3 regions of the Sphingobacterium sp. Lzh-3 genome follow, and region 3 is predicted to be linked to each of the others. Evidence: riboswitches for the same ligand, from Rfam matches in the RefSeq annotation. Region 3 holds a riboswitch; each other region holds the start of a gene.
What was found. A riboswitch is a leader RNA that binds a small molecule or an ion and turns the genes downstream of it on or off. The one in region 3 is predicted to bind S-adenosylmethionine.

Region 1 (5,787 bases), 2.0 Mb from region 3:
GATTTATTCATTTGGTGTACAAGTTAACTTTTAAGTGCTATGAAAAAGAAATTTATAACAGCGTTGATGCTATCCGGCCTATTTTTAGCTTCCTGTAACAGTGCCTTGGACCTCAACCCTTTGGATCAGATTGCTTCGGACAATTATTTTAGCAAAAAATCGGATTTTGATAATGCTTTGGCCGGTGTATATGCCTCGTTGCAGAGTGAAGCCTTTTCTTTTGGGATGCCTTTCCGGGATTGTCTGACCGACAATGGCTACAATCAGTTCAATTCGGGTAGCGTCAATGAAATCGTCGGTGGGAACTTAAATCCGACCACCGGGGGCTACGAAACCGGTATTTATAACGATGCTTATGTAGGTATAGGACGTGCCAATCGCCTGATCGAAAAGCTTCATGGCTACAATGGCGCCGATATGAACGATGGGGAGAAAAAAAATATGGAAGCCGAAGCCCGCTTTATTCGTGCTTTTGTGTATTTCCAATTGTACAGTATCTATGGTGAAGTGCCACTTGTACTGACTCCCCTCAGTTTGGAGAATCAACGTCAGCCAAAGGAAACTGCGGAGAATATTCTAAAACAGATTCGGGCCGATCTGGATTTCGGGATCGCCAACTTAGCGGCTAAACCTTATTTCAACAATGGGGGGCATGCGACCGCAAGTTCTGCAAAAGCCTTGAAAGCACGGGTTTTACTGTTTGCGGCTTATGGTGACAAAGGGGTGCCCGATTTAGCAATTCTGAAAGAGGTAAAAGATTTATGCACCGATGTCATGAAAGAGTATACCCTGAGTACGGCTTTTGAAAATGTCTTTCGCGATGCAACACAGAAGAATAATACTGAGATTATCTTTTCGGTCAATTTTCTGGCACCGAATAATACAGCCCCCTGGGACATGTACCTCGGCGATTGGATAGCAGCTTCACCGTTGCAAAACCTCGTGGATACCTATGAATGCAAAGATGGTCTGCCTTATGGTGAATCACCTTTGACTGACCGAGCCAATCCCTTCAAAGATAGGGATCCGCGCTTGAGCAAAACAATTTTCGTGGATCATCCCGACTTTGGCGGCGGTAAGATCCATACACCGTCCAATCCGCGGCCTACAGGTTATGGGGTGCTGAAATTTTTGGATCCGGCCAACTTACCTTTTGGCTTTTCAACATTGAGCCAACAGGATGCTGTTGTACTGCGGTTTGGAGAGGTGTTATTGATGTATGCCGAAGCACAAAATGAAATCGCCGGACCAGATCAATCGGTTTACGATGCTATGAATACATTGAGGAGCCGCGTTCAGATGCCCGGGTTCCCTGCCGGTTATACCAAGGAAAAAATGCGCGATCGTATCCGCCACGAAAGAAGGGTTGAACTTGCTTTCGAAGGACTGCGGCATTACGACTTGATTCGTTGGCATATCGCAGGCGAAGTACTCAATGCGGTCAAAGACAGTAAAGTGCCCTATCATTTTGAAGACAAATTTTACCGCTGGCCATTACCACAAACAGAAATTGAGAAAAGCGCAGGTGTGTTAATTCAGAATCCAAACTATAAATAATAAGATTATTGCCTTCTTTTAAATCGGCAATTTACTAAACCAACCACAGCAGCGCGCACGAAGTCCTTTCGATGCGCGCTTTTTTTTGCCGATAAAGATTATTGTAAAGGAATCAGGACATTCTGTTCCAAGCGTACAGGGACATGCTTCACCGAGGTAAAACCGTCTTCCTTGGAAATGATGTTGGAAAGATCCAGTCCTCTTTTGGAGAACGTACTGATCAAAGCTGTTCTAAAGGTTGCCTTGGCTGAACCCCAGCCTTGTCCCAAAATGGTGTCATTGTTGAGCTGGATCAGTTCATCTGTTGAGTAATAACTGAATTTTTCCAGTAAGTGTTGGTAAAGATTTGTTGTAGTAGCCATACAATTTAAAAATTTAAAAGATTAAACCATAAACTGTATCCAGATCTTGTTGGGGAAAATAATCGTTCTGTGACGTTTATTTTGGTCGAAACCCGTATTAATTTACCACCGCGGTGCCTGCACTCGGTTGGTATTGCATCATGCAATTCTGAATACTCTACAAATATAGTAGATTATTTTTTATAATAAAAAATATTTTTGTTTTTAAGGGTAAATGAACTTTAGCAACAGGAATAGGGCGGTCAAAAGCGAGGCGCATTGTTGGCTGTGATTTGGTTATGAAGCGGATAGCTGGGCGAAAAATTTATCATGTTACTGTAATCTCATCGAAAATACTTTTAAAAATAGAGATAAGACAATACTTTTGCGCCATGAATAGAATTGCGGAAATTAACGAATACATTGCTACCGAACGCGAGGTATTATTGCAACACCCCTTGTATCGTAAGATCAAAACGATCAAGAATCTACGTTCTTTTACAGAAGGGCATGTGTACGCTGTATGGGATTTTATGTCTTTACTAAAAGCTTTACAGATTAAATTGACCTGTACGACTTTACCTTGGTTTGCGAGTGAGCATCCATCAACACGCTATCTAATCAACGAAATTGTATTGGCTGAGGAATCGGATGAATACATTGATGGTCGTCGTTTGAGCCACTTTGAGATGTATCTGGATGCCATGGATGCTATGGGTGCCGATCTTCATCTGGTCAATAAATTTATTGCTCACGCCAAAAAATCGAGCAACATATTCGATGTCATTGCAACGACCACATTGGACAAGCGGATCAAGGACTTTTTGAATTTTACATTCGAAGTGATTGCTGAGGGCGAAGTGCATAAAATAGCTGCAGCATTTACATTTGGACGCGAAGATCTTATCCCGGGAATGTTTACCTCTATTTTGGAAGAAATTAAAACAAATTTCCCTACAGCCAATCTGGACAGCTTTATCTATTATTTTCAACGTCATATTGATCTGGACGGCGATGAGCATGGACCTTTGGCGATGCAGATGATCACAGATCTCGCGAAGGACGATGAGGTTAAATGGACGGAAATGAAGGAGATTAGTAAAGTTGCGCTACAAAAGAGAATACAGTTGTGGAATGCAATAGAAGATTCCTTATACGGATAGTTTGGTTTTATACCATCCGGAAAGGCCTTTCAAATCAACGTTTGAGAGGCTTTTTTTTGTGCTTTAAAAAAGGATATGGTAAGATCTTCTTGGCAGATATTGGTCTTTTTGATTGAATTGATGAAAAAATGTCTTTTTTCCATAACATATTGGCGTTTGTGAAGAAATCCAAGTTCCAATAAGTGTCTAAGTTTGCAACGCAAAAAAATTACATAGCACACGTGAACTTTTTTCCTCCCTATTGGGCAAAAGGCATACTAACCATAGGATTGTTAGTATGCGCTATTTCGGACACCTTCGCCCTCGATTCTTTGCGCATGTCCCTGAAAGACATGATCGACAAAGCACTACAGAACAGTAAATACATTGAGCAGTCTTATTTGCAGCTCAAAGAAACTGAGGTGGCGGTACAGCAGCAACGCATGGAGTTGCTGCCCAAGATTTCCGCCCGAGCTTCTGCTAGTTATGCGAGTAATATGCCTGTGTATGATCAGGGGCTTTTAAATAAACCCGCCCAGCATGATATCATTCATTACTTGTACGATAGCGGCCTGGATTTTTATCTGAACCTCTACAACGGGCATCGGGACCTGATGAAAATTGAGTCCAAAAAATTGGAAAATGAGCTGGCTAGAATCGATTGGAAGAATGCCGCGGCGCAGACGAAATTGGAGGTTTGCAATCTTTTTTTGGATTTGGAACTGTCGTATAGTAACCGATCTTTAATCGAGCAGGATATTGCTGATCAACGGGCACAGCTCAAGGAGATTGAGCATCTGTATAAGGCGGGTGTTGTATTGCACAGTGACGTCTTGCGTATTTCGTTGGAGCTTTCGAAGCGGGAACTGTTGCTCGTGCAGATCGGTCATGATATTCAGGCTGCAAATCAGAAGCTGCAGCTAATTGGTGGTATTACTGCGGAGATTGTGCCCCTGCCCGAGCAGTTTCAGGTGGAAAACCCCAGCTATGAAGCGCTTGTTGCCGAAGCGCGAAGCCATGCTTTTTCCCTCCTAAAATCCGAACAGGAAGTGGTTATGAAAAAGTTGTCGGTCAAACAGGCGCGATCAAATTATCTTCCTGAGTTGGGCTTGACCAGTACATTCACTTTTGCCAATCCACAGGTTTTCTTGTATCCCTATAACCCCAGCTGGTATAATCTGAGTATCACAGGGCTCAAATTAACCATACCGATCTCGGCAATTTATCTCAATAAAAACGTGGTGCGCGGAGCACAGATCGCCTTGGATCGACAAGAGGTAAAACACCATCATGAAGAGGAGATTCTGGAAAATCAACTATTACAGGCCCTGTTGGATTATCAATTGGCTATTAAGCAGCAGGACGTCTGTCAAAACAATAAGGCTTTGGCGCAGGAAAATGCACGAATTATAAAAAACAGGTATTTTAAATCATCGGCTTTGATTACAGATCTCTTAGATGCTGATATGCAATACCTAAAAACACTTTTTGATCTTGAAACCGCACATATTGCGCTACAGAAACATTATTATTTTATCGAATTTTTGAAGGGTACTATCTAATGAAACCTAAATCACGAAGAACAGTTGTGGAGGCACAACTCACTCGAATCACCAACTGGTTGGCTGGAATTGTCTTGTTGGCCTTGCTGTTATGGGGCGCTCAAGCATTATGGATGCGCTTGCGGTATACCTATACAAATGATGCACAGGTAACACAGTATATCAATCCCATTGTTTCTCGGGTGGGCGGATATGTGGTTTCTGTGCATTATCACGATCATCAATTGGTTAAACGGGGTGATACCTTGTTGCTTATAGATAATAAGGAATATAAATATGAGGCTGATCAGGTAGCGGCATCTGTGAATAAGGAAGCTGCAGAGATCAATGTTCTTCATAGTCAAAAGGAAATTCTCCAGGCGGAACATGAGTCTTTACGGACCTCAATTGCTGCCGGGGAGGCTCGGGTAACCAAGCAACAGTTGGAGTATGATCGCTATAATTATTTGTTTCAGGAAAAGTCTGCAACGGCACAGCAACTGGAGGATGTAAAAGCGACGTTGGATGTGTATAAGAGTGAGCTGGCTTCGTTAAAGCATAAATTACAGGCGTCACAAGAACGCGTGCATGATGTGGATATGAAAAAAGGTGTGGTGGATGCCGAACGTGTTCGTTTGACGGCAGCTGTCGGCCGTAAAAGGCTTGATGTTGGGTATACCGTTATTCGCGCACCTTACGATGGGCAGATTGGCAAACGCACAATTGAAAAAGGTCAAATGATAAGTGCTGGCGAAGTTTTGGGCTTTATCGTCAATAGAGAAACCCCAACCTGGGTAACGGCTAATTTTAAGGAAACACAACTGCGTTATTTGCATCTTGGCAATAGGGTTGAGGTGGTTGCTGATGCGTATCCGGATCAAAAATTCTATGGGAAAATTATTTCCATCTCCCCGGCTACGGGTTCTGCATTCTCCCTTTTGCCGCCAGATAATGCAACGGGCAACTTTGTGAAGATTGTACAACGCGTACCTGTGCGCATTGAGCTGGATAAGCAAAGGGGAGCCCAACAGCTTCTTTCAGGAATGAATGTGAATGTGTTGGTATCAAAAAATCAGAACTAGTGAAAGGAATTTTCAAAGAATGGGTGCCGGAGTGGTTGATCAAGCTTATCCTGTTTAGCAGCTTGATGCCGAGTATGGTCTTATTTTTCCTGCCCGGTGCAAATACAAATGTCACCGCTGGATT
Region 2 (5,787 bases), 1.0 Mb from region 3:
GGGTCCTTTGAATAAAGGTTCGCGGGCATATTGCTCCCGGCCCAGATAACCCAAAAAAGAAAACACATTGTCCGGCGCATTATTGTTTAACGAGGGATTCGCTTTTCCACGGATCAAAACCATGGTATAGGAACTATACCCAAATAGAATAAAACAAAAGACCAGCAACCCGGTATGCAGTGTGTATTGCCGCTTTTTATAAGAATAATATAGGCCATAAATGAGAAAGCTCCCCAACAGCAGACACAAAAACAAGATGCCTGAGCCAAAACCTAAACCTAGTGAGTTTACAAATAAAAGGTCCACTTTCGCTGCTAAACCGACCAACCATTGAATAATTCCCCACAATACGGCTCCCAAGATCAACACTCCTAACAAGAAAGCTTTTATTGTACCTTTCGCACTGATCTGTCCTGCTCTCCTGAAATAGACAACCATCGCTATAGCCGGAATTGCCAACAGATTTAATAAGTGCACTCCGATCGAAAGGCCCATAACAAAAGCAATAAAAACCAGCCAACGATCGCTACCTTCCTCATCTGCACGGACTTCCCACTTTAAAATTGCCCAAAAAACAATTGCTGTACACAATGAAGACATCGCATATACCTCGGATTCAACAGCCGAATACCAGAATGAATCACTGAAACAGAAAGCCATTGCACCAACTAAACCCGCTGCAAAAATTTGGGAATAATTCGATAATTGAACGTTCTCTTGCCTGTTGAGTATCTTTTTGGCAATTGCTGTTATCGTCCAGAATAAAAATGTAACAGTAAGCCCACTGCAGATTGCGGATCCAATATTCATCCAATAGGCGATTTTACCTGCATTACCCAAAGCTAGGTTGGAAAATATATTCTGAATAAGAAGAAATAATGGTGCTCCCGGCTGGTGTGCCACTTCCAGCTTGTAGGCACAGGCAATAAATTCACCACAATCCCACCAACTTACCGTCTTTTCAACGGTGGCGATATAGACACATGTAGCAATTAGTCCGCAAGCAAAGCCGAGTAGAGAATTTAATCTAGTGTACGTCATAAGGTCAATTTGGTCTATTGTTAAAATCTTTTTTAGCACTTTTAAGTTAAAAAGTTATCCTGATTCCAATAAGTTAATTAACACTATTTAACACAAGTATCTGACTATAAACAGGCTATTAAACCCTGAAAATAGCGATCGACCTAAACCACACGATCGAAATTCTGAACATATTTTAGGCTTTCACAACGAATACTGCCATAAAAAAAGGAGCTTATCAGCTCCCTTTTCGTATTACTTTTATGAGTTAGGCTAGTTTTTCAACAATCTTCTTTGTTGGACCAGGATTACTCATCGTATAGAAATGTAAAACCGGAGCGCCAAATTTAATCAGCTCCTGACATTGTTGCACCAACCACTCTTCACCTACTTGTCTGACGTCGGCATTCGTTTTACATGCTGAAACAGCATCGCTCAGTTCCTCTGGAATATCTAAATGGAATATCCTTGGTAGGGTAACCAACTGTTTTTTCGTTGTCAGTGGTTTTAATCCCGGAATAATAGGCACATGGATTCCATTGTCCCTACATTTTGTTACAAACTCTTTGTATTTTTCAACATTAAAGAACATCTGAGTCACAATAAACTCTGCTCCCATATCGACTTTTTGTTTCAGATATTTAAAATCAGTATTGAAATTTGGCGATTCAAAATGCTTTTCGGGATAGCCCGCTACTCCGATGCAAAAATCAGTCTTTTCCGATGTGATAATGTCTTCATGCAGATACTTTCCTTTATTCATATCCGTTACCTGTTCAAGTAGGTCTGTTGCAAAAGCATGTCCACCATCGGTCGGTATAAAATCGGCGTCGCCCTTACGTGCATCTCCCCGCAATACCAAGACGTTATCTATCCCCAGGAAGTTCAAATCGATCAATGCATTTTCAGTTTCCTCTTTTGTAAAACCACCACATATCAAATGGGGCACCGCATCTACTTTATATTTATTCATGATTGCAGCACATATCGCCACTGTCCCAGGACGTTTACGATAGGAAACGCGTTCCAGTAATCCACTCGCATGCTCTTTATAGATATAATCTTCCCGATGGTAGGTTACGTCGATAAAAGGAGGTTTAAACTCCATCAGTTCATCCATGGTTTTAAAAATACTTTGGATGCCCTGCCCTTTCGCCGGTGGCAATAGCTCAAAAGAAAACAATGTTTTTCCTTTGGCATTCTGGATATGATCGATAATCTTCATTAAAAAACTGTTTTTAGTTTGGTTGGCTTACATCGAAACGCACACGTCGAGGAATCGTTTATCTACATGTAACTTATCTTTCCCACATGGAGTAGGGTAGAATTTAGCACCTTGAACAAGACAGGTTGCTAAGGCTTCAACGGGTCTAGTCCCTCGGCCTTTCTCTATAAGCGTTGCTAATATCGTTTTAAAAAATCAAACGACAAAAATATTTTTTCGAAAAGGCAAAAATAGTGGCAAAAAGACTGCAATAAGTACGGCTTCGGATTTATTCCCAAGCAATAATAGAAATTTACGCTCCAACAAAAGTAAAAGACTTAAAAAAACAGATAAAATTAACGACCGAGGATCATTGACAGCGAAGAGATTGCCTACGTCACTACAGGATCGGCTAAAGATTCGTTGCCAGGGAATTTCGTAAATTTTTGAGATAAAATGTGATCAGTAAGAGTCCGGTAACATGGTACTCTTCTTTCGATCCATATTTAAAACCATCAAATAAATATTGATAGGCAACTAATGCATTTTGTTCATTGTAAAACAATTCCTTCCAGGATTCAGGAACATCTTCCCACTTCTTTAGCACAATGCCATTCTCAGCATAAATAATTGGTGATTCAACACCATCCAATCGATAATCGTGATGTGTGCCAGAACTTGATATGTGCTGGAAATAAGCGATAGAATAATCTACAAAATTCAGTGTCCGGGTCTTTATCTCCTTTTCACTTTCTGATTTTACAGGGGCATTTCGCCATAGATTCACCTGGCTATCAAATTTGCTCGGGGTCTCCCGGATAGGAGTTTTATCTAGCGCAAAGTTGATATAAAGTCTTTCGCTAGTGGGTACATGCGCTGAGCTAAACTGTGAAAAATCACCTCTCAGCTGAACAAAATCGCCTTTTACCTTAACAATATCTAAGGCGAGGCTACCCTTTTTCTCATCATTCAATTCTAATCGATCGCCGTTGAATCTATACTTGCCGAAGAGTAAGATATCATCGATCGCCATCACAAACTTATCTTTATCCTGGAGTGAGAGAAAGGACCGGTATAGCATAGGATCATTACCATAGGCATCTGCCTCCACATTTTGGGGTGATTCTCTTTTTACTTTATGATACTCCTCATTTGAATAGCCCAGTATCATTTGGTAATTGCCTTCAGGAAAGTCCTTTTTCTTCCCAAAGAAAGCACAAGAAGACAACGAGAATATAAATAGCAGTAGTAATAACGGTTTCAAAATCAATCAATAATTATGGCCAGTAATAATATACAGACCAAGATAAGAAATTACTGCAATAGTTTGTATACTGCTATTTATTTGAATAAGCCTGGCGATATGCTTATTCTTTATAAAGATCCACTAAGCCTTCTGGCAATTCAACTTCAATGATCTCCTCTTCGCCATCGATTCCTAAGATCAAATCATCAGACAACGGGAACATCAGTTCTTTACCGTCCATATTTACCGAAGCGACAAACTGTTGTGGAAATTCCTGGACGTCTGTTATTTGCCCCAGTTCACCATGGTTTTCATCAATCACTAAAAAACCGATTAAATCAGTATATCTAAAATCGTCTGGATCACGCTCGGGCATCTTATCATTGGAAAGATATAGCTTTTTACGTACAAGTACTTGAGCCTTATCGATATGATCCACATCCTCAAATGTCACATAGGCTGTACTATTTTTTTGAAATTTAATGGTATCAACAAAATAAGGAACAAGTTTTTTGTTCACTTCCACAAAGACAACATCGATATTCAAACTCTCGTATTCCTCGAATTCAAAAAATAGTTGTACTTCTCCTTTAAGACCTCTTGTTTTACTGATGTAACCAATGTAAAAGCTTTGATCAATAGTCATATATTTCGTATTTAGCGATTAGCTGTGAGACATGATTTGGCAAACCATTAGCCTATTGGCTGTTTCAAAAAAAGCCGGCTCAAGATTGAGTCGGCTTTCTCGAATACTTTATGAAAGAATTAACCTTCAGTTTCTTCTGATGCAGGAGCTTCAGTCTCTTCAGCAGCAGTTTCTTCCGCTACAGGAGCATTTTTAGCAGCTACAGCAGCAGCTTTTTCTTCTTTTTTCTTAGCTTCAGCCACTAAAGCAGCTTTTTTAGCTTCAGCTTTAGTTTGAGCTAAACCATCTTTTTTACCAGAGATTCTAGCTTCTTGAGCGTCAGTCCAAGCTGTAAATTTAGCTTCAGCAGCAGCTTCATCAAAAGCACCTTTTTTCACACCACCTTGCAAGTGTTTTTTGTAAAGAACACCTTTATAAGAAAGGATAGCGCGAGCAGTGTCAGTTGGTTGAGCACCTTTATTCATCCAATCCAAAGCTTTTTCAAAATCCAAAACGATAGTTGCTGGATTTGTGTTTGGGTTGTAAGAACCAATACGTTCGATGAATTTACCGTCACGTGGAGCGCGAGAATCCGCTACGACTACGTGGTAAAAAGGACGTCCTTTTTTACCGTGTCTTTGCAATCTGATTTTAGTTGCCATTTTTTAATTTTATTTTATGTATTCAACATATCCCCCGAGCTTCATACTAGAGGGGATGCAAAGATAGTTATTTTTTTTTAATCATCATTATAATTTAATAAAACTTCACTGAAAACGACAGGGTTAGCTCTTGTCAACAAGCTCTTTCAAGCGCAATACCTACCCTTGAGACCTTCGTCTTTTCTTGCTTCCATAAAGCATTTAATAAAACTTCACTGAAAACGATAGGGTTAGCTCTTTTCAACAAGCTCTTTCAAGCGCAATACCTACCCTTGAGACCTTCGTCTTTTCTTGCTTCCATAAAGCATTTAATAAAACTTCACTGAAAACGATAGGGTTAGCTCTTTTCAACAAGCTCTTTCAAGCGCAATACCTACCCTTGAGACCTTCGTCTTTTCTTGCTTCCATAAAGCAGCTACAACAAACTTTTCAAAAATCAAGGCACAAAAAACTCCTTTATTTAAAAGGGCATCTTTACCAAATGTAAACAGGATGAACCGTTTGTGTACAATAGCTTCGAAATAGTCAGCGACATTTTTGCCAATTCACTTTTTACTTTCTACCTTCATTCTATGAAATCTGTTGCGCCATTAAAAATACTAAAAGCTTCAGCCGGTTCGGGAAAAACCTTTAGCTTAACTTTACACTATCTCACACTCCTACTCTCCAACGAGAATAGCTATAAGGAGATTTTGGCGGTGACATTCACCAATAAGGCAACCGCCGAGATGAAGGAACGTATCCTCTCGGTACTCCATGGCTTGGCAACAGGCAATCGTAGCCCTAAAATTGAAGATTTCAGAAAGCTTTTACTTCAGCAGCAACCAGATTGGAATCCGCATCTGGTACAAGAGAAAGCTTTTCGGGTGTATCGACGTATCCTACATGACTACAGTCATTTTACCATAAGTACAATTGATGGTTTTTCCCAAAAAGTTATTCGTGCATTCACGTATGAACTCAATCTTGATGCTGCTTATAAGATTGAAATGAATGTCAACAAAGTGAAAAATGACCTAACGGTCATGCT
Region 3 (5,787 bases):
GCTAAATATAGCGCTTTAATACTTCCTGTTTGATTGTTGTCGATACTGATTTGATTTACATTTGGCATAATGAGTTGTTCTAAAGGTATTTCCAAGATTTGACTGATCTGTTTGAGACTAAATCCACTGATTTCTTCAGTGCCTTTTTCGATGCGTTGCACTGTTCTTAGCGATACACCCGCCTGATCGGCGAGTTCCTGCTGCGTTAGTCCCTTACGTTTTCTTGATAGTTTGATTAATTGATTAGCTGATTGACTTTCCATAGTCCAAAGATGGGGAAATAGTCGTTGAATTTCAGCGAAATTGATGCGACAATAATATGCCAATATCGTGCTGTAAGATATAACGGATTAATAATCAAAAGTTTTTGGGGATTTGATAAATATTTTGAATCTTTGCAATTTAACAGAGTAATTAATAAAAACGGAAGAATATGTTTGCAATATTAGAAAATCCCGCTTCGTCCACAGAGAAGATTCTCGGGAATATTCTTCGGAATACGGCCCTTTCCTAATCTTCTTTCTTAATACGTTAAGTAATCTACGTTGATATTGGCTAAAAATTGGCGCTCTAAATGGTGGCCCACTGTTCCAATATGCTTAGCTTATGATGGAGTTTTAAAAATCCAGCTGCTTTCGAGGGTATTGTGAAAGCTGGATATGAATGTTATGTTTTAGAAAATTTTATGAATTCAGTAAATAAATATGTCCTTCAGGCACTGGATAACTATCCTATGTATTTGGAGGAGACCATGGAATCCTTATCCTATGCCCTGTCTTATGATGAGTCCAATACAATGGCGCTGTGTTTGATGGGAAGAGTTCATGCCGAACAGCTATTGGATTATGAGCAGGCAAAAAGATATTTCCAGGAAGCTTTGGTGCATAATGTGCAGGCATTGGAAGTATATCCTTATTTCATTCAGACGCTGATTGATATGGGGGAGTATGAAGCTGCAAAAAAGACGATTAAATTTGCTTTGACACTTCCGGCGATGCCCTTGACAGGGATATGGATCAAGAAAGCACTTCTATTTGAAAAATTGAGAAAATACAAAAAGGCATTGAAGGCGTTAAAGATGGCAAAACTTGAAAATGTTGATCTTGATTTTTCGTCAAGCCTGAAGTCGATTGAAGATCGGATTAAGGGGAAACAGGAAATTAACAACGGGAGAGAAAAGGAAAACAAGAAAGAAAAGAAGAACACCCGAAAATAGGCTCACATTATCCGGATGACGGTTTTTGTTTCGAACCAAGGTCCAATAAAAAAGCCCTAGATGAAATTTCATCTAGGGCTTTATCAATATAGTTTAAGAATTATTCTGCTCTTAAGATTTTCGCAGCCTCAACCATCGACTCTAAAGCCGCTTTGGTTTCTGGCCAAGCACGAGTTTTTAAACCACAGTCAGGGTTAACCCAAAGTTGTGCTGCTGGAACTACTGCTTTTGCTTTACGCAATAGATCTACCATCTCATCTTTGCTTGGAACACGAGGTGAGTGAATGTCATAAACACCTGGACCAATATCGTTTGGATATTTGAAATCACCAGCGAAAGCATTCAACAATTTCATTTGAGAGCGTGAAGTCTCAATCGTGATGACGTCAGCATCCATTGCAGCGATGTCTTCGATGACATTATTGAACTCAGAGTAACACATGTGTGTGTGAATCTGTGTATCGTCTTCTACATTTGATGAAGAAACACGGAAAGCACGTACTGCCCAGTTCAAGTAATCTTTTTGATCAGCTTTACGAAGCGGTAATCCTTCGCGGATTGCTGGTTCATCGATTTGTATGATTTTGATACCTGCTTTTTCCAACGCTTGTACTTCATCCAAGATCGCCAATGCAATTTGGTAAGTGGTTGTTGAACGCGGTTGATCATTACGTACGAAAGACCATTGTAAGATAGTAACCGGACCAGTCAACATACCTTTAACCGGACGGTTAGTCAATGATTGAGCGTATGAAGACCAACGGACAGTCATATCTTCAGGACGGTATACATCACCATAGATAATCGGAGGTTTTACACAACGTGAACCGTAAGATTGTACCCAGCCGTTTTGTGTGAAAGCGTAACCAGCCAATTGTTCACCGAAGTATTCAACCATGTCGTTACGTTCGAATTCGCCATGTACTAATACGTCGATATCCAATTGCTCTTGAAGACGGATTGTGTTTTCAGTTTCTTCTGCGATTGCTTTATCGTACTCTGCCTGCGTGATAGCACCTTTTTTCAGGTCTGCTCTCCATTTACGAACATCTTTCGTTTGTGGGAATGAACCAATAGTTGTGGTAGGGAATGCCGGCAAGTTGAACTTCGCTTGTTGCGCTGCTTTACGGTCAGCAAATGCTGAAGTACGTTTCGCATCGTCATCAGTGATATTGCTTGTACGTGTTTTAACCTCAGGTTTGTGGATCAGTGGAGAAGTACGACGGCTTTCAGCTGCAGCTTTGTTCGCTTCGAAGCGTTTTGCTGTTTCAGCATCAACTTCACCTTCTGCTAATACGGCTAAGTCTTTTACCTCAGCTAATTTTTGTTTAGCAAATGCTAACCAGTTTTTTACTTCAGCTGGTAGCGATTGCTCATTGTGTTCATTGTCTAAGTCAAAAGGAACGTGCAACAATGATGAAGAAGGAGCTACCCATACACGGTCTTTTCCTAATGCATCAACAGCTTGTTTGATTTTAACCAATGATTTTTCGTAATCATTTTTCCAGATGTTACGGCCTTCTACAATACCCAAAGATAATGTTAATGAAGCAGGAACTTTAGCTAGTACCGTATCCAATTGGTTTTCACCGCGTACCAAATCCAAATGTAAAGCATGGATAGGTAGGTTAACTGCGATATCTTCGTTATCTTTTAAAGCTTCGAAGTAAGTCGTCGCGATTAATTTGATATTTTTTGCTGCTGCAGCTAATTTTTCGAAAGTAGGTTGATATAAAGCTTTTACTTTAGCATCTAAATCCAATGCTAAGAAAGGCTCGTCAATCTGAACATATTGCGCACCGGCCTCAGATAGTTTAGCTAATATTTGCTCATATACTGGAACAAGTTTATCCAATAAATCGATGCGGTCGAAGCCAGCTTCTTTTTCTTTACCGATCAAAAGGTAAGTGATAGGACCTAATAGAACTGGTTTAGTATCGATGCCCAATGATTTTGCTTCGTTATATTCATTTAAGAATTTTTCGGACGTCAATTTGAATTCTTGATCTTTTGTGAATTCTGGCACCATATAGTGGTAGTTCGTATCCAACCACTTGGTCATTTCCATTGCCGTCACGTCGATTCCTTCTTGTTGGAAACCACGCGCCATGGCAAAATATAGATCTAAGCTGTAATTGTTGTCTACTTTATTCAATAAAGAATGGTAACGAGCAGGAATTGCACCAACAGTAAGGGTTAAATCCAATACTTGATCGTAAAAAGAGAAATCATTGGAAGGGATCAAATCTATTCCAGCATCTTTTTGTGTTTTCCAATTGCCTTCACGAATTTTTTTTGCTGTGTCCAATAATTCCTCAACAGAAGATTTTTTAGCCCAATAGGCCTCATTGGCTTTTTTCAATTCGCGGAACGCGCCCACACGAGGGTAACCTAAATTGTTAGTCAATAACATAATGAATGTTTTTAATATTTCTTTTTCAACTATATTTCTTGCTAGAGAGAGAAGGACACACTAGAATTTGGTGACTTCGGCTTATCATTCCCATATCAAGTAGGGTAGAATTTAGCACCTTGTCAAGGGACAGGTTGCTAAGGCTTCATCGGGTCTATTCCCTCTGCCTTTCTCTATAAGCGACGCTAAGTTAGAACATTTCTTTTTGAAATGCAAATTTTTTATAAAAGTGCGTCAATTTTTTATATTCTACTAAGGATAAAATTGTTTTGTTCTTTTCTTTTCATCCATGATTTAGTGTATGCCCTGTTTCAATACGCCGTGTAGCATAAAAAATGGGGAATGACTGTTTCTCATTCCCCATGCTTTTAGCTTACCAAAAGTTTGTAACCTTTTCCGTGTACATTGACAATTTCAACTTTACTATCTTCTTTTAGATATTTACGAAGTTTACTGAGAAATACATCCATACTTCTACCCGTAAAGTAGTTGTCATCATGCCATATTTTTAATAAAGCTTCTTCCCGGGTCAGCACATCATTTTTCTTTAAACAAAGCAAGCGTAGTAGTTCCGCTTCTTTAGTGGATAGTTTTTGCATCTGTCCTTTGTAAGAAATTTGCTGACTTGTATAATCAAAGAAATAATCGCCAATTTCAAATTTATCAGCAACCACTTCCTCTTCTTTGTCTCGAACACTGCGTTTCAGCAAAGCATTGATGCGGAGCAATAATTCCTCTACTCGAAAAGGTTTTGTGATATAATCATCTCCCCCTAATTCGAAGGCTTCGGTTTTATCTTCCATCATCCCCTTTGCTGTGGCAAAGATAATAGGAACTGTATTGTTTGTTTTTCTGATTTCACGCCCCACTGTAAATCCGTCCTTTTTTGGCATCATGACATCGAAAATACAGAGGTCGTAGTTATTTTTTTTGAATTGAGAAATCGCTTCATCTCCATCCGTGCATAATGTGACGTCAAATTTTCCCTTTAATTCGAGATAGTCTTTTAAAAGATCCCCCAAATTAGGATCATCTTCTGCTAATAATATCTTTTGCATAATGATTATATTAATTTTCACCAATGTCCCTTGATGCTGATAAATCAGCTTTCCTCAACCTTTGAAATTTTTTAAAGAGGAAATATACAAAAAAGGAACGTTTTATTTTTTAATAGGCAAAATTACTTCAAAGGTCGTGCCCTTATCTTTTTCACTTTTAACTGTAATTTTTCCGTTCAGCCTTCTCAGGATGTCCTGTACATAACTTAAGCCAAGACCAAATCCTTTGACATTATGAACATTTCCTGTTGGAATACGGTAGAACTGGTCGAAAATCTTTTGCAGGTGATCCCGGCTCATCCCAATACCGTTGTCGGCAATGGTGACGACAATGGTATCACCGACATTTTTTGATTGTATATTCACATGCAGATCTCCTTTGTTGTACTTAATCGCATTATCCAGTAGATTATAAAATACATTTGAAAAATGCAGCTCGTCACCAACAACTACATCTTTCGTTGCCGCTAGATCTACGGAAAATTTTCCGCCTATATTTTGCATCCTTAACTGCATACTGTCGGTAACTGCTGAAACAAGATCATTAATTTGCACATCTACCTGGTCTAACTTTAATGTTTCCTTTTCCAGTCGAGCTAGATCAAGTACACGTTCGATGTGATTTCCTAGCCTAACATTTTCGTCATAGATGATATTGGCTAATTTTTGAACACGTTTATGGTCTGCATTGATGTCGGGGTCTTTCAGCGATTCACTGGCAATCATGATGGTCGCAACAGGTGTTTTAAATTCGTGCGTCATGTTGTTGATGAAATCTGTTTTCATTTCCGAAACTTTCTTTTGTCTGAAGATGATAATCAATGTATATGCAAAACAACCCACCAATAAGAATAGGAGTGCAAGCATAGGCAGAAGCAGATAGCCCATATTATCTGCGATTATTGCCTTTTTATTGGGAAAGTAGATTGTTAATTTTCCTGGTGCAGCACCGATATCACCTTTAAATAGAGCAGTAGAGTATTTCGTTGTATTAGTAGGGTTGTTTAAAGCAGCCTCGTTTAGGATATTATTTAGCAATATATTGTTTGTACTCCATATTTCAATATTAAAAGGAGCTTTAATATCGCGTTGAGCCAACT

Region 1: linked by a shared signal. The riboswitch ahead of ACLCDV_RS20180 (5-oxoprolinase) and the one ahead of metE (5-methyltetrahydropteroyltriglutamate--homocysteine S-methyltransferase) in region 3 are both predicted to bind S-adenosylmethionine.
Region 2: linked by a shared signal. The riboswitch ahead of metF (methylenetetrahydrofolate reductase [NAD(P)H]) and the one ahead of metE (5-methyltetrahydropteroyltriglutamate--homocysteine S-methyltransferase) in region 3 are both predicted to bind S-adenosylmethionine.

What each region holds. Positions count from the first base shown of each region.
Region 1 is NZ_CP177226.1:4,781,109-4,786,895, reverse strand. It holds gene ACLCDV_RS20190 (SusC/RagA family TonB-linked outer membrane protein) at 1-34, shown strand, start outside; gene ACLCDV_RS20185 (RagB/SusD family nutrient uptake outer membrane protein) at 40-1,557, shown strand; gene ACLCDV_RS20180 (5-oxoprolinase) at 1,656-1,919, opposite strand; SAM-I-IV-variant riboswitch at 1,987-2,080, opposite strand; gene ACLCDV_RS20175 (DUF3050 domain-containing protein) at 2,291-3,061, shown strand; gene ACLCDV_RS20170 (TolC family protein) at 3,283-4,602, shown strand; gene ACLCDV_RS20165 (HlyD family secretion protein) at 4,602-5,663, shown strand; gene ACLCDV_RS20160 (hypothetical protein) at 5,663-5,787, shown strand, end outside.
Region 2 is NZ_CP177226.1:5,768,424-5,774,210, forward strand. It holds gene ACLCDV_RS24155 (DUF2723 domain-containing protein) at 1-1,041, opposite strand, end outside; gene metF (methylenetetrahydrofolate reductase [NAD(P)H]) at 1,289-2,245, opposite strand; SAM riboswitch class I at 2,316-2,418, opposite strand; gene ACLCDV_RS24165 (hypothetical protein) at 2,637-3,488, opposite strand; gene rimM (ribosome maturation factor RimM) at 3,592-4,116, opposite strand; gene ACLCDV_RS24175 (30S ribosomal protein S16) at 4,236-4,757, opposite strand; gene ACLCDV_RS24180 (UvrD-helicase domain-containing protein) at 5,330-5,787, shown strand, end outside.
Region 3 is NZ_CP177226.1:580,231-586,017, forward strand. It holds gene ACLCDV_RS02280 (helix-turn-helix transcriptional regulator) at 1-263, opposite strand, end outside; gene ACLCDV_RS02285 (hypothetical protein) at 686-1,216, shown strand; gene metE (5-methyltetrahydropteroyltriglutamate--homocysteine S-methyltransferase) at 1,317-3,629, opposite strand; SAM riboswitch class I at 3,708-3,811, opposite strand; gene ACLCDV_RS02295 (response regulator transcription factor) at 3,998-4,687, opposite strand; gene ACLCDV_RS02300 (sensor histidine kinase) at 4,790-5,787, opposite strand, start outside.